One region of the Micromonospora sp. NPDC005161 genome, then DNA from elsewhere that is predicted to be linked to it. Evidence: riboswitches for the same ligand, from Rfam matches in the RefSeq annotation. Region 1 holds a riboswitch; the other holds the start of a gene.
The links. A riboswitch is a leader RNA that binds a small molecule or an ion and turns the genes downstream of it on or off. The one in region 1 is predicted to bind ZMP and ZTP.
Positions count from the first base shown of each region.

Region 2: it holds a riboswitch for ZMP and ZTP, as region 1 does, so the genes downstream of both, ACWD5O_RS14770 (glycine hydroxymethyltransferase) here and ACWD5O_RS30190 (bifunctional 5,10-methylenetetrahydrofolate dehydrogenase/5,10-methenyltetrahydrofolate cyclohydrolase) in region 1, are expected to answer to the same signal.

Region 1 is NZ_JBSFYQ010000043.1:19,867-34,839, forward strand. It holds gene ACWD5O_RS30150 (RNA polymerase sigma factor) at 1-462, opposite strand, end outside; gene ACWD5O_RS30155 (YciI family protein) at 466-858, opposite strand; gene ACWD5O_RS30160 (alpha-galactosidase) at 973-3,111, opposite strand; gene ACWD5O_RS30165 (carbohydrate ABC transporter permease) at 3,108-4,019, opposite strand; gene ACWD5O_RS30170 (carbohydrate ABC transporter permease) at 4,016-4,972, opposite strand; gene ACWD5O_RS30175 (ABC transporter substrate-binding protein) at 4,994-6,319, opposite strand; gene ACWD5O_RS30180 (beta-galactosidase) at 6,604-8,607, shown strand; gene ACWD5O_RS30185 (DeoR/GlpR family DNA-binding transcription regulator) at 8,644-9,420, shown strand; ZMP/ZTP riboswitch at 9,473-9,555, shown strand; gene ACWD5O_RS30190 (bifunctional 5,10-methylenetetrahydrofolate dehydrogenase/5,10-methenyltetrahydrofolate cyclohydrolase) at 9,581-10,456, shown strand; gene ACWD5O_RS30195 (hypothetical protein) at 10,462-10,800, opposite strand; gene ACWD5O_RS30200 (TetR/AcrR family transcriptional regulator) at 11,066-11,788, opposite strand; gene ACWD5O_RS30205 (ATP-binding cassette domain-containing protein) at 11,844-12,839, shown strand; gene ACWD5O_RS30210 (ABC transporter permease) at 12,836-13,618, shown strand; gene ACWD5O_RS30215 (sporulation protein) at 13,761-14,720, shown strand; gene ACWD5O_RS30220 (hypothetical protein) at 14,795-14,973, opposite strand, start outside.
Region 2 is NZ_JBSFYQ010000013.1:518-15,490, reverse strand. It holds gene ACWD5O_RS14830 (right-handed parallel beta-helix repeat-containing protein) at 1-909, opposite strand, end outside; gene ACWD5O_RS14825 (dihydrolipoamide acetyltransferase family protein) at 1,037-2,422, opposite strand; gene ACWD5O_RS14820 (alpha-ketoacid dehydrogenase subunit beta) at 2,419-3,435, opposite strand; gene pdhA (pyruvate dehydrogenase (acetyl-transferring) E1 component subunit alpha) at 3,432-4,598, opposite strand; gene ACWD5O_RS14810 (Lrp/AsnC family transcriptional regulator) at 4,777-5,211, shown strand; gene ACWD5O_RS14805 (DNA polymerase domain-containing protein) at 5,264-6,235, opposite strand; gene ACWD5O_RS14800 (hypothetical protein) at 6,332-6,658, opposite strand; gene ACWD5O_RS14795 (hypothetical protein) at 6,871-7,101, opposite strand; gene ACWD5O_RS14790 (histidine phosphatase family protein) at 7,244-7,975, shown strand; gene ACWD5O_RS14785 (NAD(P)H-hydrate dehydratase) at 7,959-8,828, shown strand; gene ACWD5O_RS14780 (S8 family peptidase) at 8,974-10,446, shown strand; gene ACWD5O_RS14775 (hemerythrin domain-containing protein) at 10,577-11,077, shown strand; ZMP/ZTP riboswitch at 11,153-11,242, shown strand; gene ACWD5O_RS14770 (glycine hydroxymethyltransferase) at 11,261-12,697, shown strand; gene ACWD5O_RS14765 (hypothetical protein) at 12,877-13,137, opposite strand; gene ACWD5O_RS14760 (aminoglycoside phosphotransferase family protein) at 13,401-14,324, shown strand; gene ACWD5O_RS14755 (MmcQ/YjbR family DNA-binding protein) at 14,344-14,748, shown strand; gene ACWD5O_RS14750 (hypothetical protein) at 14,745-14,973, opposite strand, start outside.

The DNA.
Region 1 (14,973 bases):
GGTCGCCTCGGGCACCAGGAACGCGCGGGCGATCTCGGCGGTGCTCAGCCCACCGACCGCCCGCAGGGTCAGCGCGACGGCCGACGCGGGCATGAGCGCCGGGTGGCAGCAGAGGAAGAGCAGGACCAGGGTGTCGTCCCGTTCGGCGGTCAACTCCTCGTCCGCCGCGGGCGCGTGCTGGCGGTCGTCCGGGTCCCGGCGGGCGACCAGGTCCTCGCGGCGGCGCCGCGCCTGCTCGCCGCGGACCAGCTCGATCATCCGGCGGTAGCCGACCTGGATCAGCCAGCCGCGCGGGTTCGCCGGCAGCCCGTCCGCCGACCACTGGGTGGCGGCGGCCAGCAGCGCCTCCTGCACCGCGTCCTCGGCGGTGGCGAAGTCACCGAACCGGCGGGCGAGCACACCGAGGACCTGCGGCGCCAGCTCGCGCAGCAGGTCCTCGACGCGGGGATCGGTGGTGGCCAGCCCTCACAGCTCCTGGGCTGGGGCGGACATGATCGGGTGCACCTCGATCGGCATGTTCAGCGGCCGGCCGCCGGGGCCGGGTGCGGTGGAGATGTACGCGGCCAGCTCCACCGCCCGCTGCGGGCTGTCGCAGTCGACGATCCAGAACCCGGCGAGGAACTCCTTCGTCTCGGCGAACGGTCCCTCGGTGACCACCGGCGCCCCGCCCTCACCGGCGCGGACGATCCGCGCCTGCTGCGGGCCGCCGAGGCCCTGCCCGTCGACCCACTCCCCGGCCGCGGTGAGCTTGCCGTTGACCTCACCCATGAACCCGATGTGCGCCTGGATCTCCTCCGGCGTCCAGGTGTCGATGCCCGGGAAGTCGGTCCCGGCGGCGCTGAACTGCATCAGCAGCATGTACTTCACGATTCGCTCCTCACGCCTGCGCACCATCTTCGGTGCTCTCACCCTGAGGTAGAAGCAGCCGGCACCGTTCTCGACACCCCGGCCAGAGATGTTCCGGGAATTTTCTCAGTCGACGGCGTCGACCTCTAGCACCAGGCTCTGCTCCGGATGCAACGCGGGCACCTGCACCCCCACCCGGGCCAGTGCCGCCCCGCTGAGGGTGACGCCACCGTCTAGCCAGGCCGGCGCGGACCGGTCGATGGTCGCCGGGGCCGGCACGTCCGACACCGGTCGCACCCGGTACCGCCGGCCCGGGTCCAGACCGGGCAGCCGGACCGCGCCCGGGGACTGCGCCACCGAGGTGGCCAGCCGGGCCACCGCGTACACCGCCCTGGTGCCGTCGTGGTCGACCACGCCGTGCGCCCAGACGGCCGGGTCCGGATGGTCGACCCGGACCACCCGGCCGGCGTGCAGCAGCGGACGCAGCCGCTTGTGCAACGCGACCCAGGCGGCCAGCTCGGTCTGCTCGACGGCGCTGATCGACGCGATGTCCCACTCGATGCCGTGGTGGCCGAAGAGCGCGGTCGCTGCCCGGAAGCCGAGGTCGTGCACCCGGTGGGTGGTGTGCGAGCGTTCCGGCCCGACGTGCGTGCCGATCAGCTCCGGTGGCAGCAGCAGCCCCGTCCAGCGCTGGATGCTGAGCCGTTCCAGGGCGTCGTTGCAGTCGCTGGCCCAGACCCGGTCGGTGCGCGCCAGGATGCCCAGGTCCACCCGGGCGCCGCCGGACGCGCAGCTCTCGATCTCCACGCCGGGGTGGCGGCGGCGCAGCTCGTCGAGGAGCCGGTAGACCGCCAGGGTCTGCCCGTGCACCCCGGGGTGGCCGTGGTGGCCGGCCTCGGTGAGGTCCCGGTTGTGATCCCACTTGAGGTAGCTGATGCCGGGATGCTCGGTGAGCAGTTTGTCGAGCCGTTCCAGCAGGTGGTCGTACGCCTCCGGGCGACCCAGGTCGAGCACCTGCTGGTTGCGCCAGAGCGGCGGCAGCCGCCCCGGCACGGCCAGCAACCAGTCGGCGTGCGCGCGGAACAGGTCGGAGTCGGGGTTGACCATCTCCGGCTCCACCCAGAGGCCGAACTCCAGACCCCGACCGGTCACGTGGTCGATCAACGGTTGCAGGCCGTCCGGCCAGACGCCCTCGTCGACGAACCAGTCGCCGAGCCCGGCGGTGTCGTCGCGCCGGCCGCGGAACCAACCGTCGTCGAGCACGAACCGTTCGACGCCGATCTGCGCGGCCCGGTCGGCGAGCGCCCGCAGCCGGTCCAGGTCGTGGTCGAAGTAGACGGCTTCCCAGACGTTCAGGGTGACCGGGCGGGGGGAGCGTGGGTGCCGGGGCCGGGCCCGCAGGTGGGTGTGCAGCACGTCGCTGAGCCCGTCCAGCCCGGCGTCGGACCAGACCGCGTAGAGCAGGGGAGTGGCGTACGACTCGCCGGGGCCCAGCCGGACCTCGCCGGGGGCCAGCAGCTCGCCGCCGCCGAGGGTCGACTCGCCGGTGGGTCGGCGCTCGGCGAAGGTGACGTGGTCGCCGCTCCACGCGGTGTGCACCGCCCAGACCTCGCCGTGGCCGAAGCCGAACCCGGCGGTGCCGGCCACCAGCAGCAGGGTGGCGTCGTGCCCGGTGCGACCGTGCCGGCCTTCCCGGACCCAGCTGCCCAACTGCCACGAGTGCCGCTGCGGGGACCGCTCCCGGCACCACCGGCCGGTCAGGTCGAGCAGTTCGGTGGCGACCGCCGCCACCGGCAGCACCGGGGTCAGCTCGCGCAGCTCGTACGCGTCGTCGCCGTCGTTGCGCAGCCGGTGGCGCAGCAGCAGCAACCCGGTCGGGTCCACCTCGATCTCGATGGTCAGCGACAGCTGTGCGTCCGGGTCGCTGGCCCGTACGGTCACCCGTGCCGAGCCCTCGTCGGCGGGTGGTTCGACGTCGAGGCCGTCCAGGCGGAAGGCGGTGGACCAGCCGGTGCCGTCGCGGTGCCCGGCCAGTCCCGGCCGGCCGCTCCACCCGGCGCTCGGCTCCGGCAGCAGGGAGAGCACGGTCGGCTCGTCGAAGCTGCTCGGCACCACCGGCGGGACGGTCGCGTCGACGAGCTGGCGCAGGCCGTCGTCGTCGAGGTCGCCGATGTCGCCACCCCAGTGCGCGATCCGGGGCAGCCCCGGGCCGCGCGCGTCGAGCACCAGGCTGGTCCGCGCGCGGCGCAGGTGCAGGATCGTCATCCCTTTGAGGCTCCCAAGGTCAGGCCCCGGACGAAGTGCCGCTGGAGCATAAAGAAGATCACCAGAGTGGGGATCGCGACGAGCACGCTGCCCGCCGAGACCAGGTTGTTGTCGGTGAAGAACTCGCCGCGCAGGTTGTTCAGCGAGCTGGTCACCGGGAACTTGTCGCCGGTGCGCATGAGTACGGTGGCCCAGAAGAACTCGTTGTAGATCCAGGTCACCTCCAGGGTCGCCAGCGCGGCCAGGGCCGGCCGGCACAGCGGCATGGTGACCTGCCAGTACTGCCGCCAGATGCTCGCCCCGTCGACCATCGCCGCCTCGTACAGGTCGCGGGGCAGCGCCTTCATGTAGTTGCTGAGCACGAAGACGCAGAACCCGCACTGGAAGGCCACGTTGATCAGGATCAGACCCCAGTAGCTGTCGTAGAGCAGCTCGGAGTCGCTCATGAACTCCGGCAGCGGCACCTCGGTGAACAGCCGGAACAGTGGGATGAGCAGCGCCTGCTGGGGCAGCAGGTTGGCCGCGGTGAACACCCCGAGCAGCACGAGGTTGAGTTTCCAGCTGAACCGGGCGATGACGAACGCCACGCAGGAGGCGAGGAAGAGCGTCAGCAGCACCGCCGGCACCGTGATGTAGACCGAGTTGAGGAAGTGCTTGCCGAACTCCGCGGTCCGCCAGGCGGTGACGTAGTTGTCGAGGGTCCAGCCGCCGAACGAGACGTAGCCGTTGGCGGCGGTGTACTCGTAGGAGCGCAGCGACGTGAGCACCGCCCAGGCGATCGGGAAGAGCCAGGTCAGTGCGACGGTGATGAGGAAGCCATGCAGCAGCATTCGGAGCGGGGTCAGCTTGCGGCGGGCCGGGGCCTCGACCCCACCCTCGGTACGCCGGGTCACGGTCGCCGTGCTCATTGCCGGTGCTCCCTCATCACGGTCGCCAGGTAGATGGTGATGAAGACCAGCGAGACGACCAGCATGATGGTGGCCAGCGCCGAGCCGAATCCGATCCGGCTCGCCTCACCCACCACGTTCTGGGTGACCAGCGCGGAGATCAGCTCCAATCCGTTGCGGCCCTTGTTGACCACCCAGACCAGGTCGAACGCGCGCAGTGACTCGATCACCGTCACCACCAGCACGATGATGTTGATCGGCCGCATCACCGGGAACACCACCCGGAAGAACGTCCTGCTCTCCGAGGCGCCGTCGACCGCCGCGGCTTCCCGCAGCGACGGGTCGACGCCCTTCAACCCGGCCAGGTAGAGCAGCATGATGTAGCCGACGTGCCGCCAGCCGGAGGCGACCATCACCGCCCAGATGTTGACGTTCGAGTCGCCGTACCAGTCGACGTTGCTGCCGAACACGGCGTTGATCAGACCCTGGTCGCGGGAGTAGAGCAGCTGCCAGACGAAGCCGATCAGCGCCAGCGAGAGCACCACTGGCAGGTAGAGCGCGGTCTGGTAGAAGCGGCTGCCGCGCAGCTCCTTGTCGAGCAGGACGGCCAGGAACATGCCGAACGGGCTGGCCACCAGGAACAGCGCCGCCAGCCAGAGCAGGTTGTGCTGGATCGCCGGCACGAACGGCGGGTAGATGTTCACCACGTCGCTGTAGTTGCGGGCGCCGACGAATTCGATCTCGTTGAGTGGGCCGATGCCGTCCCAGTTGGTGCCGGAGAGCAGCACGGTGGCCGCTGCCGGCAGCCAGACGAACCCGGTGACGAGCAGCAGCGGGACGAGCACCATCAGCGTGATGACCACGCGGTCGGTGCGGGACAGGAGCCGTAGCCGCCGGCGACGACCACCCGTGGGGGTGGTCGCGGCCGGCGACGGCACGGCGCGATCCGCTTGGTTCAGGGGCAGGTCGGACACGATGTCCTCCCCCTTCCGCCGTCAGTCGGTGAAGATCGACTTCTTCTGGTTCTCGATGCTCGAGGTGAGCCCGCCGATGTCCTTGGGGTCCTTGATGAACTGCTGGAGCGCCGGGATGATCACCGTGGAGGCGAAGTCCGGCCGGGTGTCCCGGTCGAGGAACTGGGCGATCTCGGTGGCCGACCCGACCAGCTCGGCCGCTTTCTTCTGCAGGGCGGTGTAGCCGCTGACGTCCGCGCCGGAGTTGGCGACCAGGGTGGCCGGGTCGTTCTTGACCGTGATGTCCGCGGCCGCCTTGCCGCCGAAGTACTCCAGCAGCTTCCGGGCGTTGTCCTCGTTCTTGGGCTTGCGGGCCATCATGTAACCGTCGATCGGGGCGTCCAGGGCCTTGGCGCCGATCGCCGGGTCGATCTCCGGGAACGTGAAGAAGTCGAGGTCGTTCTGCTCCTCGTTGCTGAACTGCTGGCCGACGAAGAGACCGAGCAGGTACATGCCGCTCTTCTTCTGCTGCAACGACTGCGCCGCCTCCTGCCAGGTGCGGCCGAGGCTGTCCGGCTGGTGCAGGGGGAGCAGGCCGGCCCAGGTGTCGAAGACCTTCTTGACCTTGTCGGAGGTCCAGGCCTCCTTGCCGGCCATCAGGTCGACGTGGAACTGGTAGCCGTTGATCCGCAGGTTGAGGATGTCGAAGGTGCCCATCGCCGGCCAGCCGTCCTTGTCGGCGAAGGCGATCGGGGTCAAGCCGTCCTTTTTCATCTGAGCGGCGAGGGTGGTCAGGTCGTCGAGGGTCTTCGGCGTCTGGTAGCCGTGCTGCTGCCAGACCGACTTGCGGTAGAAGACCGCCCACGGGTAGTACGACGCCGGAACGAAGTACTGCTTGCCATCGTCCCCGGTGGACGCCTTCTTGAAGGCGTCGGAATAGCCGGAGAGCTTGCCCCACACGTCGCTGATGTCGCTGGCCAGGCCCTTCTGGGCGAAGAAGCGCATCCGGTAGCCGGCGAACCAGGTGAACACGTCGTCCGGCTTGCCCTGCAGGTAGTTGTTGATGTTCTCCTGGAACGTGTTGTGGTCGACCGTGTTCACCGCGACCTGGACGCCGGACGAGGTCTTGAAACCGTCCGTGACCTTGGCGAGGACGTCCTTCGGCTTCGGGTCGGACTGGTTCGAGCCGAGGGACACCTCCTTCGACTCGGACCCGCCGGAGTCGTCGCCGCAGCCGGCGAGCAGGCCGGTGCCGAGCAGCGCGCCCGTGCCGGCCGCGCCGGCCAGCAGCGAGCGTCGGTTGATGCCGGCTACGGAGGGCGGTACGAGCCGAGCCAGGTACTCGGCTTGGGATCGGGGACGGGACATCTGTGCCTCCTGCGGATGAAGAGGTGCTACGCCCAAGGGCCGTCGGGGGTGGTGAAGGCAGGTTCAGCGCCGTGAATGCACATTCGGATCCCACGAGAATCCACAATGGCGAACACGAACGGCCATTGGGGCCTCAAGCTACCCGTCCGCCGGGCGCTGTCAAGAGGGCAATTCGCCTCCCGGAACCCAGTCGTGACACGGCCGTTACGTGGTAAACGTTGGAAAAGAAGTCGATGTTGGAACCTGTTGACTTTCGTGGGCTGCCGGGTGCAACCTCAGCTTTCATGCGGCGATGGCAGGGCAACGGCATCTATTTCGGCGGCGACTACAACCCCGAGCAGTGGCCTGAGCAGACCTGGTCGGAGGACGTCGAGCTGATGCGTCGGGCCGGGGTCAACCTGGTCTCCGTCGGCATCTTCTCCTGGGCCCTGCTGGAGCCCACCCCGGGCCGGTTCGAGTTCGGCTGGCTGGATCGGGTGCTGACCCTGCTGCACGACGGCGGCATCCAGGTCGACCTGGCCACCGCCACCGCCAGCCCGCCTCCGTGGCTGGCCCGCGCATACCCGGAGACGCTGCCCCGCCGGGCCGACGGCGCGATCCTCTGGCCGGGCGGGCGGCAGGCGTACTGCCCCAGCTCCCCGGTGTTCCGGGAGCGGTCGCTGGAGCTGGTACGCGCGGTCGCCGGTCGGTACGCCGAGCACCCGGCGGTGGTGATGTGGCACGTCTCCAACGAGCTGGGCTGCCACAACGTGCACTGCTACTGCGACGTCAGCGCCGAGGCGTTCCGCGACTGGCTGCGCGAGCGGTACGGCGACCTGGACCGGCTCAACGACGCCTGGGGCACCGCGTTCTGGAGCCAGCGCTACGGCGACTGGGCCGAGATCAACCCGCCGCGCACCGCGCCGACCTTCGCCAACCCCACGCAGCAGCTGGATTTCCTGCGCTTCTCCTCCGACGAGCAGCGGGCCCAGCTGCGCGCCGAACGCGAGCTGTTGAAGACGCTGGTCCGCCAGCCGGTGACCACCAACTTCATGATCGGCACCGGCATCAAGCACATGGACTACCACTCCTGGGCCGACGACGTGGACCTGGTCTCCAACGACCACTACCTGACCGCCGCCGACCCGCAGGCGCACCTCGGGCTGGCCCTCTCCGCCGACCACACCCGCGGCGTCGCGGGCGGTGATCCGTGGCTGCTGATGGAGCACTCCACCAGCGCGGTGAACTGGCAGCCGCGCAACGTGGCGAAGCTGCCGGGGGAGATGCGCCGCAACAGCCTGGCGCACGTCGCCCGGGGCGCCGACGGGGTGCTGTTCTTCCAGTGGCGGGCCGCCCGGGCCGGCGCCGAGAAGTTCCACTCCGCGCTGGTGCCGCACGCCGGGCCGGACACCAAGGTGTTCCGCGAGGTCTGCCAGCTGGGCGCGGACCTCAGGGCGCTGGCCGAGGTACGCGGCAGCCGGGTGGACGCCGAGGTGGCGATCCTGTTCGACTGGGAGGCGTGCTGGGGCGTCGAGCTGGACTCGCACCCCAGCGTGGACGTCCGCTACGCCGACCGGTTGACCGCCCTGTACGGCGCGCTGTGGCGGGCCGGCGTGACCGCCGACATCGTCCACCCGTCCGCCGACCTCAGCGGCTACCGGCTGGTCCTGGCACCCACCCTCTACCTGGTCCGCGATGCCGACGCCGACGCGCTGAGCCGGTTCGTCGAGGCCGGCGGCACCGCGGCGATCACCTACTTCAGCGGCATCGTGGACGAGAATGACCACATCCGGCTGGGCGGCTACCCGGGCGCGTTCCGGGAGCTGCTCGGCGTACGGACCGAGGAGTTCTTCCCGTTGCGCGAGGGCGAGCAGGTGCGGCTGGACGACGGCAGCACGGCCGACGTGTGGACCGAGTGGCTGCACCCGGAGGGCGCCGAGGTGCTCGCCTCGTACACCGATGGGCCGTTGCCGGGCGTGCCGGCGCTGACCCGGCGGCCGGTCGGCGCGGGCGCCGCCTGGTACGTCGGCACCCGGCTGGACGAGCCGGCCACCGATCGGCTGGTCGCCCGGCTGCTCGACGAGGCCGGCGTCCGCCCGGCGGCGCGGGCGCCGACCGGGGTGGAGGTGGTCCGGCGCCGCGACGGTGAGCGAAGCTGGCTGTTCGCGATCAACCACACCGGGAGCGAGGTACGGCTCGCGGTGACCGGCACCGAGTTGTTGACCGGAGCACGGTGCGCCGGTGAGCTGACAGTGCCGGCCGGCGAGGTGGCCGTGATCCGGGAGGATCGGGCTGACGGACCGGCCTGACCCGGTGACAGCCACGGCGCGAAGGAGGTTCCCCAGGTGCTCGCCCAGCAGCGGCAGACCGCCATCCTCGATCTGATCCGCCAGCGTGGCGGCGTACGGGTGAGTCAGCTCGTCAGTCGGTTCGGCGTGTCCGACATGACGATCCGGCGCGACCTGGAGGTGCTGGCCGAACGCGGGCTGGTGGACAAGGTGCACGGCGGCGCGACGCTGGCCGGGCCGGGCTCCGCCGAGGAGCCCGGCTTCGCCGCGAAGTCGATCCGCCAGCAGGCGGAGAAGCGGGCCATCGCCGAGCGGGCGGCGACCATGGTGGAGCCGGGGATGGCCATCGCGCTCTCCGCCGGCACCACCACCGCCGCGCTGGCCACGCTGCTCTCCGACGTACGGGGGCTGACCGTGGTGACCAACTCGATCCCGGTGGCCGACGCGCTCTACCAGAATCCGCGCGCCGATCAGACGGTGGTGCTCACCGGCGGCATCCGTACCCCGTCGGACGCGCTGACCGGGCCGGTGGCCGAGGCGGCGATCAGCGCGCTCAACGTCGACCTGCTCTTCCTCGGCGTGCACGGGCTCAGCCCACGGACCGGCTTCACCACGCCCAACCTGCTGGAGGCCGGGGTCAATCGGTGTCTGATCGGCGCCGCCCGCCGGCTGGTGGTGCTCGCCGACCACACCAAGTGGGAGACCATCGGCATCGCCACCATCGCCCCCTTGGAGGCGGCCGACGTGTTGATCACCGACGTCGGGCTGCCGGCGGAGGCGCGTACCGCGATCGGCGAGCAGGTCGGCGAGCTGGTCGTCGTCCAGGCCGGCTGACGGCCCGCAGCGCCCAGCCGGTTGGTCCGGTGCCCGGTTCGTCGGGCAGAATGGGTGGCGACGCGACTGGCGGCACCTGGGATGGCAGAACCATCGGGGAGCTCATCGCGGGGGTCGACCGCCTGGGCTTCCGCGCCGAGGAGAGCCATGCCGTCAACCGATGAGCAGACCACCCCGCGCACTGCCACCCTGCTTGCCGGGTCAGCCGGTGGCCGACGCGGTCCTCGCCGATGTTGCCGAGCGGGTGGCCGTGCTCCGCGCCGCCGGAGTCGTCCCGGCCCTGGCCACCGTTCTGGTCGGCGACGACGACGCAAGTGCCGGCTACATCGGCATCAAGCAGCGTCAGGCCGCCCAGTTGGGCTTCGCCTCGCCGCACCGCCACCTGCCCGCCGACGCCACGCAGGAACAACTCCACGAGGTGATCGCCGCCTTCAACGCCGATCCCGCCGTGCACGGGATCCTCGTCCAGTATCCGGTCCCCGACCACCTGGACTACGACGCGGCGTTGCAGAGGATCGACCCGGACAAGGACGTCGACGGCATGCATCCGCTGAACCTCGGTCGGCTCGCGCTCGGGCTGCCGGGGCCGGTGCCCTGCACGCCAGCCGGCATCGAGGCGTTGCTGGCCCACCATGGCATTCCGGTCTCCGGGCGCGAGGTGGTCATCCTCGGTCGCGGTGCCACGCTCGGGCGGCCACTCGCCACCCTCCTCGCCCAGAAGCGCCCCACCGCCAACGCGGCCGTCACCGTCGTGCACACCGGCGTCGCGGACTGGCCCCGATACACCCGCCGGGCCGACATCCTGATCGCCGCCGCTGGCGTACCCGGCATCATCCAGCCCGAGCACGTCAAGCCGGGGTCCGTCGTCATCGGCGGCGGCGTGCGGTACGCGGGTCGGCGGCTGCTGCCGGACGTCGACGAGGCGTGCGCCGAGGTCGCCGGGGCGATCACCCCCCGAGTGGGCGGGGTGGGCCCCACCACGGTGGCCATGCTCTTCCGCAACGCCGTGGCCGCCGCCGAGCGTCAGGTCGGCTAGGTCGGCTAGGGAGCATCGGCGGGCAGGCAGGGCCCGCGGTGGTCGGCCGGGCGCGCGCACCGCCGGCGACCGGGCATGATCCGGTCGCAGAACATCCAATGTCGTACGTGCTGCGCGTCCTCGGCCGAGACGGTGGCGCCGGTGACGTCGACCTGCGGAGTCGAGGCCAACGACCGGGCGATCGTACGGGCCAGGTCCAGCGCCCCGGCCAGGTCGGCGACCGTCACCGGCAGGTGGATCACGTGCCGGGGCGCCGGCTCCGCCGGTTCGGTGTACGCCTCGACGGCGAATCGCGGCAGCGGCGTGAAGAGCCCGCTGTACTGGTGTTCCCATCCCGGGCTCACGGCTGACGCCGCTCGGACCAGGCGCCCTGCCAGTCGCGCAGCGCCCGCTTCACGCGAGCGTTCTCCGCGCTGAGCCGAGCCAGCCTCGTCGGCGGCGTCAAGAGCGGCACGTTCGGGCGCGCAACCCACTGATCCCGGTTGCACCCTTCCAGGCGGTGGCGTCAGTTGATCGACTCGGTATCGCGGATGTCGGGGTGTCCCGCGACCGGGATACCCCGATTTCGCTGATGTCGAGTTGATCAACAAGGGGGAAGGGGCGGGGGTTTCAGGTTTTCCGGGCGAGACGCTGCTCGACGAGGACCTGGACGCCGTCGAGGATCCGTTGCAGGCCGAACTGGTACAGCCAGTCCCGGTCGGCCTCGGGGTCGTCGGTCGAGGCGAAGCCACCGCCGCTGAACGCGGCCATCAGCGCGGGGAACCGGGCCGGATCGATGATCCGGGTGAAGAGCGTCTCGTAAGGGTCGGCGTCGGCGATCGCGGTGGGCGCACCGGCCGCGTGGAACGTCAGGTCGGCGAAGCTGTGCGCCTGGATGAGCACGATGGCCGACACCTTCTCGTTCTCGTCGAGCGGAGTCGGGCCCAGGGCGCGCAGGCCGTACTCGAACCAGCTGAGCTGGTGCGGGGTGGCGGGTGGGCCGAACATCGACAGCGTCTGCAGGATCCACGGGTGGCGGCGGAGCTTGCGGACCGCGGCCCACGACCAGCGGTCCAGGTCCGACCGCCAGCCCTGGCCGGTCACCAGGTCCGCGGGTGGGGGGCCGACGGCGGCGTCCTGCATGTGCAGGATCAGCTCTTCCTTGTTCGCGACGTGCCGGTAGAGCGACATCGTGGTGAACCCGAGGCTCTTGGCGACCCGGCTCATCGACACGGCGCCGAGGCCGTCGGTGTCGGCGACCTCGATCGCGGCGCCGACGATGCGCGCCAGCGACAGCCCCTCCCGTGCCTCGGGGGCGGGCTTGGCCGTCCAGACCGCCTCGAGCGGTGACATCGCGCGTTCCATGAGGGGTTGATCCTATACCCGGTGTATGGCATACACTGAGTTTATGGCATACACAGTTGAACTTGAATCAGTGACGAAGCGGTTCGGCGGTGTCGCCGTACTCGATGGGGTCGACCTGCGGGTCGAACGCGGCAACGTCGCGGCACTGCTGGGGCCGAACGGGGCCGGCAAGACGACGGCGGTGAAGGTGCTCTCCACGCTGCTGCGTCCGGACGGCGGCCGGGCGGTGGTGGCCGGGCACGACGTCGTGTCCGCGCCGGCGGCGGTACGCCGATCGATCAGCCTCACCGGCCAGTACGCGGCGGTCGACGAGATGCTGACCGGCCGGGAGAACCTGGTCCTCATGGGCCGGCTGCGTCACCTGACCAGGGCAGCGGCGCGGGCCCGAGCCGACGAGCTGCTTGACCGCTTCGAGTTGACCTCGGCCGGCGGGCGGCGGGTGTCGACCTACTCCGGCGGAATGGCCCGCCGGCTGGACATCGCGCTGAGTCTCGTGGTCGAGCCCCGGGTCCTGTTCCTCGACGAGCCGACCACCGGGCTGGACCCGCGCAGCCGCCGCGACGTCTGGGGCTCGATCGCGGAACTGGCAGCCGCCGGAGTCACCGTCCTGCTCACCACCCAGTACCTGGAGGAGGCGGACCGGCTGGCGGACCGGATCACCGTGCTGCACGGCGGCCGGGTCGCCGCCGAGGGGACCGCCGAGCAGCTCAAGGCCCGGGTCGGCGGCGAAACCGCGCAACTTGTCCTGCCCGACGCCGACGCGCTCGCCCGCGCCGTGGCGGTGCTCGCCGCGAACGCGGTACCCGCCCGGGAGGACGCCGAGACGCTGTCCGTGCACGTACCCACCGACGGCACCGCGGCCGCGATACGAGACCTGCTGGGTCTGCTCCACGCCCAGGGCATCGAGGTGGACCGGCTCGCACTGCACCGCCCCAGCCTCGACGAGGTGTTCCTCGCGCTGACCGAGCAGCCGCTGACCGAGCAGGCGGCCGAGCAGTCGCCGACCGAGCGGGCGTCGGCCGTGGCGGTGACCCGATGACCACGCCTCAGCTGACCCGGATGCCCGGCGTGCTCGTGGACGTGAGCGCGCTGGTCGGTCGCGGCCTGCGACGATCGGTACGCAGCGTCGACGCGTTGATCACCGCGATCCTGCTGCCGGTGCTGATCCTGCTGGCGTTCGTCTACGTCTTCGGTGGCGCGATCGAGACGGGCACCCGGTACCTGACCTATGTCGTGCCGGGGATCGTGCTGATCTGCGCGGCCTTCGGCTCGGCCTCCACCGGCGTGGGGGTGAACCAGGACATGACCACCGGGATGATCGCCCGCCTCCGTTCGTTGCCGGTCCTCGGCTCGGCGGTGCTGATCGGGCACATCGTGGCCAGCGTGGCGCGCAACCTGGTGTCGACGGCCGTCGTGGTCGCGGTGTCGCTCCTCCTCGGCTTCCGGCCGACGGCCTCGGTGCTCGACTGGGTGGCCCTGCTCGGGCTGCTGGCTCTGTTCATGTGCGGGATATCGGCGCTGTCGGCCGCGTTCGGCCTGCTGGTGACGAACGCGGAGGCGGCCGGCGCGTTCTCCTTCGTGGTGCTGTTCCTGCCGTACGTGAGCAGCGCGTTCGTGCCGCCGGAGACGATGCCGGACTTCCTCCAGGGGTTCGCCCGCAACCAGCCGATGACGCCACTGGTCGAGACGGTCCGTGGGCTGCTGGTGGGTGGTCCCGTCGCCGAGTCGGCCGCGGCCGCGCTCGCCTGGGCCGTCGGGTTCCTGGTGGTGGGCGTGGCCGCGTCCGGCGTGCTGTTCCGGCGCCGAGCGAGCCGCTGACACGACACAACACGCCGACATGGCGACACGCAGTGCCCACCGCCAGCACTTCACAGCCATCTCACAGGGCCTCTCGATAGGGTGCCCACGAGTCAACGTCCGACTCCATGGTGGAGCGGTCGGCTGTCGCACAGGAGTTCCGATGGTCTTCAAGAAGATGTTGAGCGCGTTCGGTGTCGGCGGTCCCAGCGTGGACACCGTGCTGACCAACCCCAACACCCGGCCTGGCCTGACCCTTGACGGGCAGGTCAACCTCGTCGGCGGTGACAGCCCGGCGGCCGTCGAGCAGGTGGTGATCGGCCTGGTCACCCGGGTCGAGGTCGAGGGACACGACACCGAGTACGCGGGCACCATGGAGTTTCACCGCATGGCCGTCAGCGGCCCGCTCCAGCTCGCGCCGAAGCAGCAGCTCTCGCTGCCGTTCCAGCTGCCGGTGCCGTGGGAAACCCCGATCACCGACGTGTACGGCCAGCGCCTGCACGGCATGACGATGGGCCTGCGCACCGAGCTGGCCGTGGCCCGTGCCGTGGACAAGAGCGACCTGGACCAGGTGGCGGTGCACCCGCTGCCGGTGCACGAGCGGATCCTGGAGGCGTTCCAGCGGCTCGGCTTCCAGTTCAAGCACGCCGATCTTGAGCGCGGTCACATCCGGGGCGTCCAGCAGACGCTGCCGTTCTACCAGGAGATCGAGTTCTTCGCGTCGCCGCAGTACGCCAACACGATCCGGGAGGTCGAGCTGACCTTCGTGACCAGCCAGCGCGGGGTGGACGTGATCCTGGAGTGCGACAAGCGTGGCGGCTTCCTCAGCGCCGGGCACGACGCGTTCGGCCGATACCAGGTGTCGCACGCCGACGTCGACCGGGTCGACTGGGCGCAGATGGTCGACGGCTGGCTGCGCGAGACCACCTCCCGCTACGGCAGCCTGCGCTCCCAGGGCTTCGGGCCGGGGCACGGGCGCGGGCATGGCCGGGGGCACGGGATGGGCGGCATGGTGGCCGGCGCGGCGCTCGGCGTGGCTGGCGGCATGATCGCCGGCGAGATGATCGAGGACGCCTTCGAGGGTGACTTCGGTGGCGACTTCGGTGGTGACTTCGGCGAGTAGTCGTCCAGACGCGACAGTGGCCTCCGGGAGATTCCTCCCGGAGGCCACTGCACGTAGTGCTACCGCGTACCCGGTCAGTGCCGGGCCTTGCGCTCTTCGCTGCTGCGGTGGTTACTGCCAGCCTTGGCCAGTCCGCGGCTACCGAGGTAACCCAGCGTCAGCAGGGTGATCAGGAACCAGGCATTGTTGGCGCGGAAGATGTCCACCCCGGCGGAGTTCTTCCCGACAACCTGCGAGGCGACCAGTACGCCGG
Region 2 (14,973 bases), on a different contig from region 1:
GAGCAGCCCACCCCGACCGGCCACGCCCGCGGTGCCCTCGGCCGAGACGTCGAAGCCGGCCTCCAGGTTGTCGGCCATCGTGCACGCGGAGACGATCAGCCCGTCCGCGCCCCAGTCGGAGATGCCGAACCGGTTGCCCTGACTGTGGCAGCCGATGATGCGGTACCCCCGGGGCGGGGACCAGTAGTCCTTCTGGAGTTCCAGGAAGATCCCGTTGGTGCCGTTGGCCAGGGTGGTGGAGTTGACGATGGTCAGCCGTTCCACCGCGCCCCAGCCGCCGATGCCCACGCCGATTCCCGCGCCGCCGATCTGCTCGCCGTTGTCCAGCCGGCCACAGCCGACCACCACCACACCGTCGATCAGGCTGTCCTGCAGGAAGTCGCACCCCAGCCCGGTGGCCGCGGTGTGGTGGATGTAGAGGTTGCGGAAGACACCGCGCACCACGTACTGGAGGCCGAGGCCCTTGGCCAGGTAGTTGTACTCGGCCATCGCCACCCCGGAGCCGTCGATCTCGAAGTCGGCGAAGGTGCAGTCGGCGATGTGCCGGTCCCGGCCCGCGCCGTGCTGCAGGACGGTCCAGTACGCCAACGGGGTCGGGTCGACCCGGTTGCACTCGTTGCTGAGCAGGAACCGGGTCGCCGCCGGCCCGGCCCCGACCAGCGAGACGCCGCTGCGCCACACCGTGCCGGCGTCCCGGATCGAGTAGATGCCCGGTGGGCAGTAGATGACGCGGGCCCGCCCGTCCGCCGCGTAGCCGTCGCCGAGCCGGTCCACGAGGGCAGCCAGCGCCGGCTGGTCGTTGGTTCGGCCGTCGCCGCACAGCCCGTACTCCCGCGCGTCGCAGTGCAGCGGCGCGCCGGCCGAGGCGGGCCGTCGCTCCCGGAACGCGTTGGGTACCTGGTACGCCACGAACCGGCTCCCTTCGACGCGGCGGTGCACTCCGCGGGGCCGACTTCCCGGTGACACGTTGGGGAAACCCCGGGCGTGCGCCGGCCCCGGCGCCGCACGGGCAGCGCCGGGGCCGGGGTACGCCGGGTCAGACGGCGGCGATCAGCAGCGCCGGCCGCTCCACGCAGTCGGCGACGTGCCGCAGGAAGCCACCGGCCACCCCACCGTCGCAGACCCGGTGGTCGAAGGTGAGGCTGAGCTGGGTCACCTTGCGCACGGCGAGCTGCCCGTCCACCACCCACGGCTTGTCCACGATCCGCCCCACGCCGAGCAGTGCCGCCTCGGGATGGTTGATGATCGGCGTGGAGCCGTCCACGCCGAACACCCCGTAGTTGTTCAGGGTGAAGGTGCCACCGGTCAGCCGGGCCGGCGCCAGGGTGCCCGCCCGCGCCGCCGCGGTGGTGGCCGCGAGTTCCGCGGCCAGCTCGGCGGTGGTGAGCCGCTGGGCGTCGCGCAGCACCGGCACCAGAAGGCCCCGGTCGGTCTGCGCGGCGATGCCCAGGTGCACCCCGGCGGACTGGACGATCCGCTGGGCCTCGGTGTCGACCCGGGCGTTGAGCTGCGGGAACCTGCGCAGCCCGGAGAGGCAGATCCGGGCCAGCAGGGCCAGGATGCTCACCGGCGCGTCCGGCGTCGCCGCGTTGATCGCGGCCCGGGTCTCCAGCAGCCCGGTGGCGTCCACGTCGACCCAGATGGTCACCTCGGGGATCTCCCGCCGGCTGCGGGAGAGCTTGTCGGCGATCGCCTTGCGGACGCCGGTGAGCGGGACGATCACATCGCCGTCGCCGCCCGGGATCACCGTCGCGTGCGGGTCCGGCACGGCCGCCAGCCGGGGGGCGGGCGCGGCCAGCGCCGCCTCCACGTCCGCGCGACGGATCACCCCGCCGGGCCCGGTGCCCCGCACCGTGCCCAGGTCGATCCCGCGCTCGCGGGCCAGCCGCCGGACGATCGGTGAGATGACCAGGGCGGCCGGGGCGGTCGTGCCGGCCGGGGCGCCGCCGGAGGACGCCTCGGTGCGGCCCGCCGGGCTGCCCGCGGCGGCCGGACCGGAGACATCGCCGGACGCGACGTCGGTGGGCTCGGGGGCCAGCGCCAGCCGGGGTCGGCGTCGGCGTCGGGTCGTCCCGCCGTGCCCGGTGCCGTACCCGATCAGCACGTTGCCGGAACCCGCGCGCTCCTCCTCGCGGTAGGTGGCGTGCCCGGCCGGCTCGGCACCGCCGTCCAGGGGCGCGATAGTGATCAACGGCTGGCCGACCGGACGGACCTCACCCGCCGCGCCGTGCAGGGTGACCACCCGCCCGGCGTACGGGCAGGGCACGTCGACGACCGCCTTGGCGGTCTCCACCTCGACCACGCTCTGGTCGACCGTGACCACGTCGCCGACCGCGACCCGCCACTCGACGATCTCCGCCTCGCTCAGCCCCTCGCCCAGGTCGGGCAGGAGGAAGACCTGCGTCCGCTCGACCGTGGTCATGCCGCGCTGCCCTGCATCGACCAGCGCGGGTCCGGCTGGTCGTCCCACTGCAACCGGGCCACCGCGTCGAGCACCCGGTCCACCCCGGGCAGGTGGGTGTGCTCCAGCATCGGCGCCGGGTACGGGATGTCCAGCCCGGCCACCCGCAGCACCGGGGCGTGCAGCGCGTGGAAGCAGCGCTCCTGCACCCGGGCGGCGATCTCCGCGCCGACGCTGGCGAACCCGGGCGCCTCCTGGATCACCACGCACCGGCCGGTGCGCCGGACGGAGGCGGTGATCGTGGCGTCGTCGAACGGCACGATGGTGCGCACGTCCACCACCTCCAGGTCCCAGCCCTCCTCGCGGGCGGCGTCGGCGGCCTCCAGCGCGACCGGCACCGCCGGCCCGTACGCCACCAGGGTGGCGTCGCGCCCGGGCCGGCGCACGACCGCCCGGCCGAACGGTTCGGTACGCGCCGGCAGCTCCGCGTCGGCGCTGGCGAAGTAGAGCTTCTTGGGCTCCATGAAGACCACCGGGTCCGGGTCCTCGATCGCCTCCCGCAACAGGGAGTACGCGTCCTGCACGGTCGCCGGGGTGACGACCTTCAGACCCGGGGTGTGCGCGTAGTACGCCTCGGACGAGTCGCAGTGGTGCTCCACCCCGCCGATCCCGCCGGCGTACGGCACCCGGATGACGATCGGCACGCTCAGCGCGCCCCTGGTGCGGTTGCGCAGCTTCGCCACGTGCGAGGCGATCTGCTCGAAGGCCGGGTACGCGAACGCGTCGAACTGCATCTCGACCACCGGCCGCAACCCGGACATGGCCAGGCCGACGGCGAAGCCGACGATGCCGGCCTCGGCGAGGGGGGTGTCGAAGCAGCGCTTCTCGCCGAACCGGGCCTGCAGGCCGTCGGTGATCCGGAAGACGCCGCCGAGCTGGCCGACGTCCTCACCGAAGACGACCACCCGCTCGTCGGCGGCGAGGGCGTCGGCGAGCGCGGTGTTGAGGGCCTTCGCCATGGTGGTGGCCATCAGGCGTCACCCTCCTCGTCGTGCGCGGCGGCCAGCTCGGCGCGGACCTGCTCGCGCTGCTCCAGCAGCTGCGGGGTGGGCTCGGCGTAGACGTGGTCGAAGAGGCTCAGCGGGTCGACCGCGGGCTGCTCGTTCATCCGGGTCCGCAGGTCCGCCGCGTACGCCTCGGCCTGCTCGGCGATCTCGGCGACCGCCGCGTCGTCGAGCACCCCGCGCGAGCGCAGGTAGGTCTCCAGCCGGGTGACCGGGTCCCGGTCCCGCCAGGCGTCGACCTCGGCGCCGTCACGGTAGCGGGTCGCGTCGTCGGCGTTGGTGTGCGGCTCCATCCGGTAGGTGTGCGCCTCGACGAGGAACGGCCCCTTGCCGGCGCGGGCGTGCTCCACCGCGCGGGTGAGCACGGCGAGCACCGCGACCGGGTCGTTGCCGTCGACCTGCTCGCTGGGCACGCCGTAACCGACGCCCTTGTAGGCCAGCGACGGCGCCGCGGTCTGCCGGGACAGCGGGACGCTGATCGCGTACCGGTTGTTCTGGACGAAGTAGACCACCGGCGCCTTGAACACGGCGGCGAAGTTGATCCCCTCGTGGAAGTCACCCTCGCTGGTCGCGCCGTCGCCGATGAAGGCCAGCGCCACCGTGTCGCGCCCCTGGTACGCCTCGCCGTGCGCCAGCCCGGCGGCGTGCACGCACTGGGTGGCGAGTGGCGTGCACTGCGGTGCGGTCCGCATCGCGGCCGGGTCGTAGCCGCAGTGCCAGTCGCCGCGCAGCAGGGTGAGCACCTCGACCGGGTCGATGCCCCGGGCGACCAGTGCCATCGACTCGCGGTAGGTGGGGAACACCCAGTCGGTGTCCCGGACCGCGAGCACCGCGGCGACCTGGCACGCCTCCTGTCCCCGGGAGGACGGGTAGACGGCGAGCCGGCCCTGCTTGGTCAGCGCCGTCGCCTGGGTGTCGAACCGGCGGCCGAGCACCATCCGGCGGTACAGCTCACGCAGCGCCTCGACGGGCGGCTCCGGGTAGTCGGTGCGGGCGGGCAGCGGGGTGCCGCTCGGGTCGAGCAGGCGGACGGGCTCGGCGTCGGGCAGCAGCGGGCGCGCCGGGTCGGGCGGGGTGGCCGCCCGACGGGTGCGCGGGGATGCCCTGCGGACCGCCTGGGGAGTGGTCGTCACGGCGGAACCTCCTGGGACGTGTGGTGGGCCTATGCTTCCGCCTGTCGGATGATTGACTCAAGATCCAGGTCGAAGGCGGGACGGTTGGCATGAGAAGGGCGCATCAGTGAGCCAGGAGGCCACCGACGGGGTGGGCCGGGCGACCGGATCGGGACGATCGGCCCGACCCCTGGACGAGGTGGACCGGCGGATCCTCGGCGAGCTGGTCCGTGACGGGCGGACCTCGGTGCGCACCCTCGCCGAGCGGATCCACATCTCCCGCACCAACGCGTACGCCCGGGTGGAGCGGCTGCTCCGCGACGGAGTGATCACCGGGTTCCGGGCCCAGGTGGCGCCCGTGGCGGCCGGCCTGGGCACCTCGGCGTACATCGCGCTGACGATCGAGCAGAACACCTGGCGGGAGGTTTCCGCGGAGCTGGCTCAGGTGCGCTACATCGAGCACGCCGCGCTGCTCGGCGGCGACCACGACGTGCTCGCGCTGGTCCGCGCACCGGACAACGCCGCGCTGCGGGACGTCGTGCTGGGCCGGGTGCAGAGCATCCCGGGGGTGCTGTCCACCCGCACCTGGCTGGTCTTCGAGGAGTTCGACGGGGCGGGCAGCCCCTGGGCGTGAGGTGCAAGGAAGGGTCCCCTATTAACGCCTGGCGTTAATAGGGGACCCTTCCTTACCGCTCCGGCGGGGCCTCCAGCCCCTCCCGGTCGGCCAGCTCCAGCAGTGGCTCCAGCGAGTGCCGGTCGCCGTCCAGGCCGGCGTGTGGGTCACCCCGCTCCGCGAACCGGGCCGGCACGGAGAGCACGTCGAAGTCCTCCGGGCGGGCGTCGTCCAGCTCCGCCCAGTCCAGCGGCGCCGACACCAGAGCCTGCGGCGTGGGCCGGATCGAGTACGCCGACGTCACGGTGTGGTCCCGGGCCATCTGGTTGTAGTCGACGAAGACCGGCTTGTCCCGCTGCTCGCGCCACCAGGTGGTGGTGACCAGCTCCGGCAGGCGACGCTGCATCTCCCGGCCCAGCGCGAGCACCGCCCGCCGGCACTCGCCGAAGCTCCACCGCGGCTCGATCGACAGGTAGACGTGCAGGCCCCGGCCTCCGGTGGTCTTCGGGTAACCGGTCATGCCCAGCTCGGCGAGGAACGCCCGCACCTCGTGGGCCACCGGCACGACCTGCGCGAACTCGACGCCGGGCATCGGGTCGAGATCGATGCGCAGCTGGTCGGGGCGCTCCACGTCGGCGGCGGTCACCGGCCACGGATGAAAGCGCAGCGTCCCCAGGTTGGCCGCCCAGATCACCACGGCCAGCTCGCTCGGCGCGACCTCGTCGGCGGTACGGCCACTGGGGAAGGTGATGTGCGCGGTGCGCACCCACTCGGGCGCGCCCGCTGGCAGCCGCTTCTGGTAGAACGCGTCACCCCGGTTGGTCTGCCGGGTGGCGATTGTCGCGCCCTCGAAGACGCCACGCGGCCAGCGTTCCAGCATGGTCGGCCGGTCCCGCAGCGCCCGCAGGATGCCGTCGCCCACCGCCAGGAAGTAGCGGACCACGTCCAGCTTGGTCAGCCCGCGCTCGGGGAAGTACGGCTTGTCGGGGCTGGAGACGCGGACCAGCCGCTCCCCCACCTGGATCTCCTCCGCCGCCGTGGCCACGCCCACGAGGGTACGACGCCGGCGGGCTCCTCGCGGTCATCGACCGGAGACGAGCAGGGCGCGACGCGGACCGATCTGCCCGGCCCGCGGGCCCGGTCAGGTGACCAGGAGGACGCCGACCAGGATCAGCGGCAACCCGACGAACAGGAAGATGCCGACGCCGGTGAGCACCCGCCCGCCCCCGGCCTCCTCGCGCTCCGGCGCGAGCCCGAAGGTGGCACGCGGGCCGAGCATGCCGATCCGGCTCAGCGTCAGGTCGCCGGTCACTCCGAACAGCGCGCCCACCACCATCAGCGCGATCCCCAGTCGGCCGGTGTAGTCACCCCCGTCGACCGCCACCCAGACCGCTGCGGCGGCCCCGACCAGAACAGCGGCGATCAGGAACAGCAGCAGCGCTTCGCGCAGACCCCGGACGACCGTCATCGTCGATTCCACCCCTCCGTCTCGGGGCGGCCCGGCCGTCCCGGACGGACATTGTTCCCCATCGACCTCCTGCGGCGCTGTCCCGAACCGGACCGGACCGCGCGGCATCGAGGGGATCGCCTGGACGTGGGTCGATGTGCCGTCGGGGGTCAGCGCGGCGGATGCCGGTCATCGACCGGCATCCGCCCGCGCCCGGGCGACATTCGCCGCGGTCAGCGCTTCTCCTGCTGCATCCGGGACATCAGCATCTGCTTGCCCTGCTCACCCGCCTTGCGGCTGTTGTCCTGGATCAGGCGGAACCAGTTGGCCAGTTCACTGTCGCCATGCTGCTCGGCGTCGGCGATGTACGTGTCCATCCGGTACACGTTCTCCAGTGACATCTGCAACGCCCGGATCAGGTCGTAGTTCTTGTCCTTCACCGGGCTGATCTGCTCTTTGACCATCGTCGCCACGGCGCACCTCCCCTGTCGGCTCGCGGTGAAGCCCACGCTTACCCGACCGAGTGGCGTTCACGCCCGACCCCCGACCCCCGACCTGCGCCGGTGGCGCGGTTACCCGGCAGCCGGGCCGGGTAGGGGGTGCCGCATGGCCGAACTGGCAACCTTGTGGATCATCCGACATGGCGAGAGCACCGCGAACGTGGCGGCAAGCGAGGCCGAGTCCTCCGGTGCCGACCTGATCGGGCTCACCCACCGGGACGCCGACGTGCCGCTCTCCCCCACCGGCGAGGACCAGGCCCGGGCCACCGGCCGCTGGCTGGCCGGGCTGCCCGCGGACCGGCGCCCGGGCGTGGCGGTGGTCTCGCCGTACCTGCGCGCGGTCTCCACCGCCGAACTGGCACTGCACGGCACCGGGGTGCCGCTCAGCCGGGACGAGCGGCTGCGCGACCGGGAGCTGGGCATCCTCGACGGGCTGACCGGGCACGGGGTGCGCCGGCGGTTCCCGGACGAGGCCGACCGCCGCGCCCGGCTGGGCAAGTTCTACTACCGGCCGCCCGGCGGGGAATCCTGGACCGACGTGGCGCTGCGGCTGCGGACGCTCCTCGGCGACCTGCGCCGGGACCATGCCGACCAGCGGGTGCTGCTCTTCGGCCACGACGCGCTGGTCTTCCTGCTGCGCTACCTGGTGGAGGGGTTGACCGAGCCGGAGCTGATGGCGCTGACCGGCGAACACGTCATCGCCAACTGCTCGATCACCCACTGGTCGGTCGACACCGACGGCCGGCTGGCGCTGGCCGGGTTCAACGAGGTGGGCCACCTACGCCGGCAGGGCGCCCAGCCGACCAGGGAGGACGAGATCCATGCCGAGCCGGTCTGAGGTGAAGGTGATCACGCCGGGGCTGCTGCGGAACTGGGAGCTGCCGATCCCGACCGGCGGCAAGGAGAGCCGGGGCACCGTGCTGGTGGTCGGCGGCTCCCGTTTCACCCCCGGGGCGGTGCTGCTCGCCGGGGTCGCCGCGTTGCGCGCCGGCGCGGGGGTTCTCCAGCTCACCGCCGCCGAGTCCACCGCTGCCACGCTGAGCGTCCAGGTGCCCGAGGCGCTGGTGATCGGGCTGCCGGAGACCCCGACCGGCGCGGTCGCCGCGGACCGGGACGGCCAGCTCGGCGAGTTGATCGGTCATGCCGACGTGGTGGCCCTCGGGCCGGGGCTGAAGGGGATCGACGAGACGCGCGAGCTGCTGCGCCTGGTCCTGGACGCGGCGGGGCCGCGCACCCCGCTGGTGCTCGACGCGTACGCCCTGGGCGCACTCAGCCACGAGCCGGGCCTGCTGGTCGGCTCGGGGCGACCGGCGGTGCTGACCCCGAACGTCACCGAGGCCGGGCACCTGCTCGGCCGCGACCCGGGCGACGACCTGGACGCCGAGGCGGCCGAGCTGGCCGTCCGGTACGAGGCGGTCGTCTCGCTCTACGGCCACGTGGCCACCCCGGACGGGCGGCGCTGGCGCGAGGAGAGCGGCGACGCCGGGCTGGGCACCTCGGGCAGCGGGGACGTGCTCGCCGGGCTACTGGCCGGGCTACTCTCCCGGGGCGCCGAGCCGGCCCAGGCCGCCTGCTGGGCGTCGTTCGCGCACGCGGTGAGCGGCCAGCGGCTGATCCCCCGGTACGGCCGGATCGGCTTCCTGGCCCGGGAACTGCTCGACGAGATCCCCCGCACGCTGGCCACGGTCTGACACCTTTCGTCCCACCTGCCGGGGTGTGTGTAACGCCACACCGACCGTCCGCGCTCGACTACCAGAGACGGGCATCCCGCCCGCCCTCGGCCGGTCACTCCCCGCCCGGGAGCGCACCGGTTGGTCCCCGCTCCTGGGAGTCCGCGTGAAAAACCTCCGCAACAAGACACTGGCCGCCGCGTCCGCGGTGACGCTCGGGGTCGGTCTCGCCGTCACCGGCGCACTGGCGCCGGCCACGGCCGCCGGCCCGGACACGACGTTCCTGGTTCTCGCCCCGCAGGGCGCGGCGAACGACAGGGCCGCTGCCCGGGTGGCCGCCGCCAAGGGCACCGTGATGGCCAGCTACGAGCAGATCGGTGTGCTCGTCGCCCGCTCCAGCAACCCCGACTTCGCCACCGAGGTGGCGGGAGCCGGGGTCGAGTCGGTGGCCGCGACCACCGGGCTCGGCACCGCTCTCGACGAGGGCGAGACCGTGGAGGTCTCCGCCGCCGACCTCGCCAGCGCCACCGGTGACCCGACCGCCGAGCCCCTGTTCGGCCAGCAGTGGGACATGCCGATGATCGGCGTCCCGCAGGCCCACGCCGTCACCACCGGAAGCGCGGACGTAGTGGTGGGCGTGCTGGACAGCGGCATCTCCTCCAGTCACCCCGACCTGGCCAGCCAGATCGCCAAGGACAAGAGCACGTCCTGCCTTGGCGGCGTCGTCGACACCACCGAGGCGGCCTGGAACCCGACCACATCCGATCACGGCACCCACGTGGCGGGCACCATCGCCGCCGCCATCAACGGCGTCGGCGTCACCGGCGTCGCCCCAGGCGTCAAGGTGGCCGCCGTCAAGGTGGTCAACAACGACGGCTTCATCTACCCCGAGGCGGCGGTCTGCGGCTTCCTCTGGGCCGCCGAGCACGGCATGAAGGTCACGAACAACAGCTACTACATCGACCCGTGGGAGTTCAACTGCCGCAACGACGCGCGCCAGCGACCGGTGTGGCAGGCCGTGCAGCGTGCCATCCGCTATTCGCACAGCAAGGGCGTGCTCAACGTCGCGTCCGCGGGCAACTCCAACGTCGATCTGGCCCACAAGACGGTCGACGCGGGCAGCCCGAACAACGGGACGCCCGAGGTGCGCGACATCAACAGCGCCTGCCTCGACCTGCCGGCCGAGGCGCCGGGCGTGGTGACCGTCTCGGCGGTGGGCCCGACCGGGGAAAAGAGCTACTACTCCTCGTACGGCCAGGGTGTCGTGGACGTCACCGCTCCGGGTGGTGACACCCGGTTCCGCACCCAGGGTGCCCGGTCGACGCTGACCGACGGCATCCTGTCCACCACCTTCAACACGGCGACGCGGACCAACGGCTGGGGCTACAAGCAGGGCACCTCGATGTCCGGCCCGCACGTCGCCGGCGTCGCGGCGCTGGCGGCCTCGGCCCACCCGGACATGTCCCCGGGCCAGCTGGCGTCGTTCCTGGAGCGCACGGCTCGGGCGCAGAGCTGCCCCGCGGGTGTCTACAACCCGGTCCCGCTGCTGGGTGCCGTCTACGACGCGACCTGCTCCGGCGGGGCGCGGAACGGCTTCTACGGCGCGGGCATGGTGAGCGCGTACGGCGTGGTCCGCTGACCAACGGTACGACCAGTGTGGGGCCCGGCGCTTCGGCGCCGGGCCCCACCCGTTCGGGGTAACCCTGTTTCCGCAGTTCATCCCTCGGGTACGGGATCGACACCAGACGAGATCCAGGGAGGTCATGCCGGTGTCGACCGATGCCATCGTCCTGCTCAAAGAGGACCACAAGGAGATGCGCCGCCTGTTCAAGGCCTTCCAGGATGCCGAGGAGGGGCCGGCGAGCCAGCGGCAGAAGCTGGTGGGCCAGATCCTGGAGGCTCTGACGGTGCACACCTACCTGGAGAACGAGGTGATGTACCCGGAGATCCGCCGGCTCCTGCCCGACCTGGAGGACGACATCCTCGAGTCGTACGAGGAGCACCACGTCGCCGACCTGCTCTGCTTCGAGCTGGCCAGCATGGACGCCGACGACGAGCGCTTCAACCCCAAGACGACGGTGCTGATCGAGAACGTGACGCACCACGTCGAGGAGGAGGAGCAGGAGTGGTTCCCCAAGGTGCGCGAGCAGCTCGGCCGTAAGCAGCTCCAGGAGATCGGCGAGAAGATGATCGCGCTGCGCGCGGACGCGCCGCGTTCGCCCGGCGAGCCGAAGGCGATCAAGAAGGCGATCGATGCCGTGACCGCCTGAGCGGTGCTCGACCAACCACCCCGGCGGTCGCGTCCGGAGGTCGGCCGGGCGGGCCCGGGCCGGCCCGGTAGGATCGGCGCGGGCCGTTACTGGCGCGTGGGGATGGAGAACCATCGGGGAGCGGCCCCGTCACGAGGACGTTTGCCGAGCGCCTGGGCCTTCCGCACGTCTGTAGGAGGTCGCATGTCGCGCAACGCCGAGTCCACCGCATTCCGGAGTGCCCTTGAGGTGATCCGGGCTGTCGAGCCGCGGGTGGCCGACGCCATCGGCGCCGAGCTGACCGATCAGCGGGAGTCTCTCAAGCTCATCGCCAGCGAGAACTACGCCTCCCCGGCGACCCTGCTCGCGATGGGCAACTGGTTCAGCGACAAGTACGCCGAGGGCACCGTCGGGCGCCGCTTCTACGCCGGTTGCCAGAACGTCGACACCGTCGAGGCGCTCGCCGCCGAGCACGCCCGCGAGCTGTTCGGCGCGGCGCACGCCTACGTGCAGCCGCACTCGGGCATCGACGCCAACCTGGTCGCGTTCTGGGCGGTGCTGGCCGACCGGGTGGAGTCCCCCGCGCTGAAGAAGGCGCAGGTGCGTCAGGTCAACGACCTCACCGAGGCCGACTGGTTCGCGCTGCGCCGCGAGCTGGGCAACCAGCGGATGCTCGGCATGTCGCTGGACGCCGGCGGCCACCTCACCCACGGCTTCCGGCCGAACATCTCCGGCAAGATGTTCGACCAGCGCAGCTACGGCACCGACCCGGCGACCGGCCTGATCGACTACGACCGGGTGGCCGAGGCGGCCCGCGAGTTCAAGCCGCTGATCCTGGTCGGCGGCTACTCGGCGTACCCCCGGAAGGTGAACTTCCGGATCCTGCGGGAGATCGCCGACTCGGTCGGCGCCACCTTCATGGTCGACATGGCGCACTTCGCGGGCCTGGTGGCGGGCAAGGTGTTCACCGGCGACTTCGACCCGGTGCCGCACGCGCACATCGTCACCACCACCACGCACAAGTCGCTGCGCGGCCCGCGTGGCGGCATGGTGCTCTGCCAGCCCGAGCTGGCCGACCAGGTGGACCGGGGCTGCCCGATGGTGCTCGGTGGCCCGCTGCCGCACGTGATGGCCGCCAAGGCGGTCGCCCTCGCGGAGGCCCGCCGCCCCGACTTCGCCGACTACGCCGAGCGGATCGTGGACAACGCGCAGGCCCTCGCGGAGGGGCTGCTGCGCCGGGGCGCGAAGCTGGTCACCGGCGGCACCGACAACCACCTGGTGCTGATCGACGTGTCCGGCTACGGGCTCACCGGCCGGCAGGCCGAGCAGGCGCTGCTGGACTCGGGCATCGTCACCAACCGCAACTCGGTCCCGCACGACCCGAACGGCGCGTGGTACACCTCGGGCATCCGGGTCGGCACCCCGGCTCTGACCACCCGGGGCCTGGGCACCGCGGAAATGGACCAGACCGCGGAGCTGATGCACACGGTGCTCACCCAGACCACGGCCGGCGCCAACGCCGACGGCACCCCCTCGAAGGCCAAGTACACCCTCGACCCGGCCCTCGCCGACAAGATCGCCCGCCAGGCCACCGAGCTGCTGGCCCCCCACCCGCTCTACCCCGCCATCGACCTGGCCTGACGCTCAGGCTGGTCGCCGCGCCGGGCCGCCTCGATCACGGTGGGTAACGCCGTCGGTGGCGCTCGCTCGGACGAGTGCGATACCTCTGAGTCATCGATATGACTTAGAGGTATCGCACTCGCGGAACCGACCTGGCCGACACCGGCCGGCCCCGCACCGGTCCGGCGGGCGGGCGCGCCTCAGGCTAGGGGGCGCTTGAGGTGGTAGCGGTGAACCTCGGTGCTGCCCTGGACGTTGTTCACGTCCTCGGCGGCGGAGACCAGTTCCCAGCCCTCCCGGCCGACCCGATTGAGGTGGGCGATGGCGGTGTCACCGAAGGCGGTGATGTCCCTGCGCGACCCGTCCGGCGCGTACCAGACGAACGAGACGTGAAAATTGCGGCCCTGTCCCTGATAGCGGCGGACGAGCAGGGCGTACTCCCAGGCAACCATGCGGCCCATTATGACCGCCGCCGGCTGCCAGCGCGCAGCTCGGCGGGCGGCCGACCAGCACCTCGGCTGCGCCCAACGCGAGCGCCCGCACCAAGACGTCCACTGTTACCACCACCGTCCGGCAACCCGCCGCGACGACCCGGTCCAGCAGGTCGCGGACCAGTGCCCGCCCACGTCGATGATGGGCTTCGCAACCCGCACCCGCCACCGACCCCAGCCGTCCGGCGTAAAGTCGGTTGCGGACCTAGTCCGGTCCCCGCAGGCTCGGGCGGATGAACGCACAGGACCTCCCCGACGTACCCGACACCGACGACGCCGTGGCCGGCCGGATCGACGAGGCACTGGTCCGCCGCCTGGTCGCCGACCAGTTCCCGCACTGGGCCGAGCTGCCGGTACGCGCGGTGGAGGTCGACGGCTGGGACAACCGCACCTTCCACCTGGGCGACGCGATGACCGTGCGGCTGCCCAGCGGCGAGGGGTACGCCCTCCAGGTCGCCAAGGAACAGCGCTGGCTGCCGGTGCTCGGCGAACGGCTGCGACTGGAGGTGCCCACCCCCCTGGCCCACGGTCGGGCGGGCGCCGGCTACCCGTACCCGTGGTCGGTCTACCGATGGATCGACGGACGGACCGCCCGGCCCGAGCGGATCGACGACCTGACCCGATTCGCCACCGACCTCGCCGGCTTCCTGCGCGCCCTACGGCGCGTCGACGCCACGGGCGGCCCCACCGCCGGCCGGCACAGCGCCTGGCGGGGCGCGCCGCTGTCCACCTACGACGCCGAAACCCGGGCCGCGATCGAAACGCACCGTGACCAGCTACCCGTCGCCGCCGTCAACGACATCTGGCAGGCCGCCCTCGACGCCACGTGGGCCGGGCCGCCGGTCTGGTTCCACGGCGACGTCGCGGCCGGCAACCTGCTGGTCCGCGACGGCCGGCTGGCCGCCGTCATCGACTTCGGCTGCTGTGGTGTCGGCGATCCCGCCTGCGACACCGTGATCGCCTGGACGCTGCTGCACGGCCCGAGCAGGGCCGCCTTCCACGACGCGCTCGACGTCGACGCGGCCACCTGGGCTCGCGGGCGCGGCTGGGCGCTGTGGAAGGCGCTGATCACCCTGGACAATCCGGAGCCGGCCAAGGCGGCCGAAGCCCGACACGTGCTCGGCCACCTGCTCGCCGAGCACACCGTGGCCCGCTGACCCCCCGTACGGTGTGGACATGGCAAGCTGGGAGGACGCCCGCCGGATCGCGCTCGCACTGCCCGGGACCACCGAGCGGGCCTCGTACGACGGGCTGCCCGCCTGGCGGGTGCGGGACAAGGCGTTCGTCTGGGAGAGGCCGCTGCGGCGGGCCGACCTGGCCGCCCTCGGCACCGCCGCGCCCGACGGGCCGATCCTCGGCGTCCGGGTGCCCGACCTCGGCGTCAAGGAGGCCCTGCTCGCCGACGACCCGTCGGTCTACTTCACCACCCCGCACTTCGAGGGCTACCCGGCGGTGCTGGTCCGGCTCGACCGGATCGGCGTGCCCGAGCTGACCGAGGTGATCACCGAGGCGTGGTACGCCCGCGCCCCCAAGCGGCTCGCCTCCGCCCACCGCGCCCAGCAGGAGCCGGCCGGCGGCTAGCTCGGCGGGGTGCGGCAGATGCACGCGATCGTCTTCGACCTGGACGGCACGCTGATCGCCTCCACGTCAGCGGCCGGCCAGGGCCGGGGTGGCGTGTTCGGTGCCGCAGCGCGGGCAGCGCAGCTGGACCTCGGCGGCCCCGGGCGCCCGTAGCCGCTGACCGCAACCGCAGGTGAACACCGGCCGGGCCGCCCGCAGGTACTCGTGAAGGCCAGCAGGGACAGC